DNA from 3 places in the Methylomusa anaerophila genome. Region 3 is predicted to be linked to each of the others. Evidence: riboswitches for the same ligand, from Rfam matches in the RefSeq annotation. Region 3 holds a riboswitch; each other region holds the start of a gene.
The links. A riboswitch is a leader RNA that binds a small molecule or an ion and turns the genes downstream of it on or off. The one in region 3 is predicted to bind fluoride.
Positions count from the first base shown of each region.

Region 1: it holds a riboswitch for fluoride, as region 3 does, so the genes downstream of both, eno (phosphopyruvate hydratase) here and crcB (fluoride efflux transporter CrcB) in region 3, are expected to answer to the same signal.
Region 2: it holds a riboswitch for fluoride, as region 3 does, so the genes downstream of both, glnA (type I glutamate--ammonia ligase) here and crcB (fluoride efflux transporter CrcB) in region 3, are expected to answer to the same signal.

Region 1 is NZ_AP018449.1:569,171-571,436, reverse strand. Features, by position in the region: gene MAMMFC1_RS02535 (hexokinase family protein) at 1-499, shown strand, start outside; tRNA gene MAMMFC1_RS02530 (tRNA-Arg) at 629-705, shown strand; fluoride riboswitch at 951-1,012, shown strand; gene eno (phosphopyruvate hydratase) at 1,107-2,266, shown strand, end outside.
Region 2 is NZ_AP018449.1:2,018,514-2,020,779, reverse strand. Features, by position in the region: gene MAMMFC1_RS08975 (MutS-related protein) at 1-384, opposite strand, end outside; fluoride riboswitch at 451-514, opposite strand; fluoride riboswitch at 688-750, shown strand; gene glnA (type I glutamate--ammonia ligase) at 917-2,266, shown strand, end outside.
Region 3 is NZ_AP018449.1:3,063,497-3,065,762, forward strand. Features, by position in the region: gene MAMMFC1_RS13770 (acetate uptake transporter) at 1-399, shown strand, start outside; fluoride riboswitch at 658-719, shown strand; gene crcB (fluoride efflux transporter CrcB) at 826-1,266, shown strand; gene crcB (fluoride efflux transporter CrcB) at 1,269-1,640, shown strand; gene MAMMFC1_RS13785 (DUF190 domain-containing protein) at 1,661-1,990, shown strand; gene MAMMFC1_RS13790 (FMN-binding glutamate synthase family protein) at 2,121-2,266, shown strand, end outside.

The sequences.
Region 1 (2,266 bases), 2.3 Mb from region 3:
TCAGCATCTGGAAAAAATGGTAAGCGGCCATTATCTGGGTGAAATTGTCCGCTTGACGGTGAAGGATTACTTGGGCGGTGACGCTCTGTCTTATACGCTGCAAGGCGGTGACGTGGCCGCTATTGTTGCAGATTTTACCGACGAACTTAGACATATTGCGAAAGTGGCTGAAGAACAACTCGGGCTTGGGGAACTTAATATTGCCGATTTGAAGTTTATTCAGGATGTGACTAAACTAATAGTTATCCGGTCGGCCAGACTGGTTGCTTCTATTTTGGCCGGAGTAATCGGATATCTTGACCCGGATTTGGATAAAGCGCATACAGTCGCTATTGATGGTTCCTTGTATGAAAAAATGCCTGGGTATGCTGACTACCTGCGTGGGGCTTTGGACGAAGTTTTGCCGGAAAACAGAGTAATAATTCGGCTTACCAAAGATGGTTCGGGAGTTGGGGCGGCGATAGCCGCTGCTACTGCTTGTGATTCGGTTGAGATATAACGCTTCTGGTTATAGTCCGGAGCCATTCTTGCCATTTCCCTTGGCAAGAACTGTAATTATTTTTTATGGACAATATGTTGACAATCCATGTTGTAAGTAATATAATATGCAAGTAGTTAATTCACAAGCGACTCCGTAGCTCAGCTGGATAGAGCGTTTGACTACGAATCAAAAGGCCGCGTGTTCGAATCACGCCGGGGTCACCATAGATATTTCAAGGGTTTTACGAGGTTTTCGTAAAGCTCTTTTTTGTTTCACAGCAGTTTTACAACAACGCGGCAGAAACTGCATTTTCTGAAACTTTAATTTAGTGGGAGCAAGCCACGGTTTTTCATATGAAGTGTCAGCCCTTACTGGGTAAAAGACTAGTGTCAGACCGGCCTGGGCGGTATTTTGCACAGCAGGTTTCTATTGACGTTGAATCCGGCAGGCTGGTATAATAAAACTATATCGAAATAGCGGCGATGGAGTTCGCCTGAACCCCGTGCAAACGGTAATGACTCCTACCACGTACGTGGTAGGAGTCTGTTTTTTAATGGCACGGTTGCTGGTTGGCAATAAGCTTTGTGCATAAACTAGATGGAAGAAAGCAAAGGAGGAATTCATCATGAGCAGCGAGATCGTCAATGTAAATGCGTTAGAAATTTTGGATTCGCGCGGTAACCCGACCATTCGGGTAAACGTGGAACTGGCCAGCGGCGTCCGGGCGTCGGCTTCGGTGCCGTCAGGAGCGTCCACCGGCGAAAATGAGGCGCTGGAACTTAGGGACGGCGACCAGGCCCGCTACGGCGGCAAGGGTGTTTTGCAGGCGGTGGCCAATGTGAAAGAGCGCATTGCGCCTAAACTCATCGGGCGAAATGCTGGTGATCAGGAGGGGATTGACCGGTTGCTGATCGACCTGGACGGCACACCAACCAAAGCTAATCTAGGGGCCAATGCCATTCTTGGCGTTTCCATGGCGGTGGCCCGGGCGGCGGCTAGCGACCAGGGACTGCCACTGTATGCGTACCTGGGCGGCGCGGCGGCAGTGCGCCTGCCGGTGCCGATGATGAACATTTTAAACGGCGGCAAGCATGCCGACAATAGTGTGGACTTTCAGGAGTTTATGGTTATGCCGATTGGTGCGCCGACTTTTGCCAAAGCACTGCAGTATGGTGTGGAAACCTTCCATGCCTTAAAAAAAATCCTGGGTAAGCAGGGCTATGCCACCAGCGTTGGCGACGAAGGCGGTTTTGCGCCTAACTTAAAGAGCAACGAGGAGGCCTGCGAGCTGATTATTGGAGCCATCCAGGCGGCGGGCTATGTGCCGGGCGTGGATATTGCCCTGGCTCTCGACCCGGCCGCCAGTTCGTTTTATGAGAATGGAAAGTACCATTTGACCAAGTCGGGGCAAGGTGTAAAGAGCAGCAGCGAAATGACGGCGCTCTACAAAACCTGGGCCCCCAAATACTACCTGGTTTCCCTAGAAGACGGCCTGGCGGAAAACGACTGGGAGGGATTTCGCGAACATACGGCCGCATTAGGCTATTATCTCCAGATTGTGGGCGACGATATTTTCGTCACCAATACCAAATTTATTGCCCGCGGCATTGAGGAAAAGACCACTAATGCGGTTCTTATTAAGCTCAACCAGATCGGCACGGTGACCGAGACTATCGAGGCCATCAAGCTGTGTCGCCAGGCCGGCTGGAATTATGTGATTTCCCACCGTTCCGGCGAGACGGAGGATACCTTCCTGGCCGACTTTGCCGTGGCCATGGGCGGCGG
Region 2 (2,266 bases), 1.0 Mb from region 3:
TTCACAATAAATTTCTACCGCGTCCAAGAACCAGCTCTCCTTCTGATATTGGTAGTAAAGCTTTTCTGCTTGGGCCAATTGGCCACGCATTGCCTGCATTTTTTGGGCAAATGATTTTATATACTCAAATAGAATTTTCTTTTCCAGTTCCCGCATGATTTCATAGCGATACTCAATCATATCTACAGCATGCAGGGAAGTATAGAAAAAAGATTTTAAATTATATTCCTGCTTTTGAGCCGTTATGGCGTCAATGATCTGATCAAGATTCAAATCGATGGAAAAAGCAGGCGCTTCCGGTGCAATCATTAAGTTTTCGTCTGGCTTTTCAAATAGTATACTGTGATAGGGCAAGGGAAAAGTATCAACAATATCTCTTGACATAAAAATTCTCCTCCTGAATGCAAACTTTTTCTCCCCAAAATGCAAAAAAAAACCTGCAGGCAAATAATACCTGCAGGAGTCATTAGCGTCCAAGACGTTGTTTACGGCGAACCCCATCGCCTCATGCTATTCTTTGAATTCATTGTACCATCCATATTGCCCTTTCGTCAAACGTATATGGAAGATCAGCCTGTATCCCCCTAATTGACGATAAGACCTTACCTGCAAGCTGTCTGACTTATTCTAAGTTGTAAGTTGTAATTGACAGCATTTTTTCTATTTGTTATAATAAGATTGATTTAATTGCAATAAGGTGATGGAGTTCACCGTAATCTCGGATATTCCGATAATGACTCCTACTAGCTTTGGACTAGTAGGAGTTTTTTTATTTGCTTGATCTACACGCAAAAATGAAGTGATAGTTTAATATAAAAAATTTTAGTCGGCACTGACGCCAGACAATGTAGGCTTTCAGCCTATATGTTTTGGCGTTTTTTATTTTACCCCAAATTTCTAAGAGGAGGAGAAAACAATGAGTATGTCCCCCAAAGACGTAGTCGCTCTGGCCAAAACCAAAGGTGCCAAATTAGTGGACTACAAATTTATCGACCTGCCGGGTATCTGGCAGCACAAAACCGTTCCCATTGGTGAATTTGACGAAAAGGTATTCGAGGAGGGTAGCGGGTTCGACGGTTCCAGCCTTCGAGGATTTCAAGGTATCGAAGAAAGCGACATGCTGCTCATTCCCGATCCCAATTCCGTTTTCATCGACCCATTCATGGCTGTTCCTACTCTCAGTCTGATCTGCAATGTCGTTAGTCCTGATAAAACTTCCTATAGTCGTAACCCTCGCTATGTCGCCCAGAAAGCCGAAGCTTATCTGCAAACGCTCGATTTTGCCGATACCAGCTACTGGGGGCCTGAATGCGAATTCTTCCTGTTCGACGACGTGCGCTATGACTTGACCCAAAACGGCTCATTTTACAAAGTAGATTCGGTAGAAGCTATATGGAACACCGGACGCGACGAAAGCCCCAATCTTGGCTACAAGATTCGCAACAAGGAAGGCTATCTGCCAGTTCCGCCAATGGACGCCACTCACGATATTCGCAGCGAAATAGTGCTCGTTCTGGAAGAGCTGGGCATTCCGGTCGAAACCCATCACCATGAAGTGGCTACCGGAGGACAGGGAGAAATAGGTATGCGTTTCGATACCTTGACCGCTATGGCTGATAAAGTAATGCTATTTAAGTATGTGGTCAAAAACGTCGCCCGTCGTAACAACAAAGTCGCAACCTTTATGCCCAAGCCGCTTTTTGGCGACAACGGCTCCGGCATGCACGTCCACCAAAGTCTTTGGAAAGGTGGCCAACCAACCTTCTTCGATGAAAATGGTTATGCCCTCTTGAGCCAGACCGCTCTCTACTATATCGGCGGTCTTTTAAAACACGCTCCGGCGCTCCTGGCCTTTACCGCTCCCAGCGTCAACTCCTACAAGCGTCTGGTTCCCGGCTATGAGGCTCCGGTTAATATCGCTTTCAGCGCCCGTAACCGTAGTGCTGCAATCCGTATACCGATGTACTCAACTAACCCAAAAACCAAACGGATCGAATTCCGCCCACCTGATTCGTCTGCGAATCCATACCTTGCTCTAGCCGCTATGCTAATGGCCGGTATCGACGGTATCAAGAACAAGATCGACCCGGTTAAAGAAGGGTTTGGCCCGCTTCAAGTCAATATTTACGAACTGACGGGCGAGGAAAAGACCAAGGTAAAGAGCGTTCCTGGTTCTCTGGTAGACGCGCTCAAAGCCCTCGAGGCCGACCACGACTTCTTGCTTCAAAGCGGCGTCTTCACCCAGGACCTATTGGAGACCTGGATC
Region 3 (2,266 bases):
TTCAATCTTTACGGATTGTTTTGGTTTTCTTTCGGAATTTTGCAATTGGGCGTGGCATTGAAGTGGTGGGCGCCTGACCCGATTATTCTCCAGTGGTTCTATCTGGCCTGGACGATTTTTACCGCTTATGTTTTTATAGCCACTCTCGTCACCAACACAGCTTTAATACTGGCAATTGGTACATTGTTGATTGTCTTTGCCCTTTTATTCTTGTCTGCACTTTTGTCTTCCCAGTCGCTGGCGGTATACGCCGGCTATCTCGGAATTTACACCGCACTTAATGCTTTATATATCTCTGCAGCTGGACTGCTAAATACAATGTACGGGCGCACAGTGCTACCGGTGGGAACTCCCTGGAAAAGTCCCACACTCCCCACGGCCCAGACACGGTCGTTATAATACCGGTAATCCCGGATTGCCCAGTATTTAATTAGTCAATAGTTTTGCCTTTTTACCTCTTTATTGTGACCCTGGCTACATTTCTCCTTACCTCATACTTCTTTTTTTTTACCCATTTTCGTTTTTACCTGTATAGATCGCAGCAAAGAATTAACAGCGAATTGACAGCCGTTATTAAGAACTATCTATTCCAGATAGCACATATTCCAGATAGCGCTTGACGCTCGGTTTATTTACCTATATAATAATAAAGTAAATAAAAAGTAGGGCGATGGAGTTCGCCATAACCCCGCTTTGGCGGTGATGACTCCTACCATTTGTATGGTAGGAGTCCATTTTTTAGGTTTATTGTTTAATCCCATATTTGTGTGGGCGGACATAAAACACTGGGCGAATTCGCCTTGGAGCAGGAAGGGTGAAAGTGGAATGAGATTTTTAGCGGTTGCCACTGGCGGTTGTTTGGGAGCTTTAAGCCGCTACGGTATGGGACAGTGGTTTGCTCCCTTTGTCCGCGACACAGGCTTTCCCTGGGGAACGCTGGTAATAAATTTACTTGGGTGTTTTGTATTGGCGCTGTTTTTGACGGTGACAGTTGAACTGCTTGTTGTCAATCCGTATCTGCGGTTAGGTTTCTCCACCGGTTTTCTGGGTGCGTTTACTACCTTTTCTACTTTTACCATGGAAAGCATTCTTTTATGGCAAAACGGTCATATCTGGTATACAGCGATGTATATTTTTGCTAGCGTATTTTTGGGGATAGCAATGTCCTCCCTCGGGTTTATCGTTACCCGGGGCTTTGCAAAAATCAGGGCTAAGCAGGAATTAAGTGAGGCGGATGAGCTGGTTCTAGAAAAGCGGAGGGGATAATGATGGAGTTGTTGTTAATCGGAATAGGCGGTGTTTGCGGGGCAATAGCAAGATACACCATTGGCTTGGTTGTTGCCAAGCACTCCTCGCTGTCATTTCCGATAGGAACTTATATGATAAACCTAACGGGAGCCTTTCTGCTGGGAATGTCCACAGCCCATACCGCAGCGTTGCCTTTAGCGCAGACTGTTTTGGAACGCTATGGGTTACAAATCGGCTTCATAGGCGCTTATACAACTTTTTCCACATTTGGCTACGAAGCTATCCGTTTACTTGAAGACGGTGAATGGCGTTACTTTTTTAGCTACGTTGCCGGCAGTACCATATTAGGGTTGCTGGCCTGCGGTGCAGGCTACTCTATATTTGGCGGTTAGCATAAAGGAGGGGGCAGGGTATGATTTTACAGCCTGGTAAATACAAATTGTTAAAAATTTATGTCGGCGAAATGCAAAGTTTTGCCGGCAAGAGTCTGTATCATGCGTTGGTTTTAAAATTAAGGGAAGCAGGTATTGCCGGAGCAACTGTCAGTAGGGGCGTCGAGGCGTATGGCGCTGCCAGTATAATCAAAAAGGTGGGTATTCTGGACTTATCCGCCGATTTGCCGATGATTATTGAAGCAGTGGATACGGAAGAGAAGATCCAGGCAGTGCTGCCGGCTATCTCCGCTATGGTCAAGCAGGGTTTAATTTTTCTGGCTGACGCTGAGGTAATTAAACACGGGTAGAAATTCTATAAAATACGAACACTGCTGTTTACATACGATGGTAAATGGATAAACAGCAGTGTTTTTTATTGTACTCATAATATTCGCAAAAGGTAGCAGAATAAAGAATAAATAGCGGAGGTGCTTTAAGATGCTGCTGAATTGGATGATGATGAAGTTAATGGACCCGGCGATGGATGAAACAACAGTGAAACTACTGACGGAAGACTACCCCGACAATCCTTTTCTCATGGCGACAGTTGTGGAAAAGTTATCCCCACGGGCTTTGATAGAAGC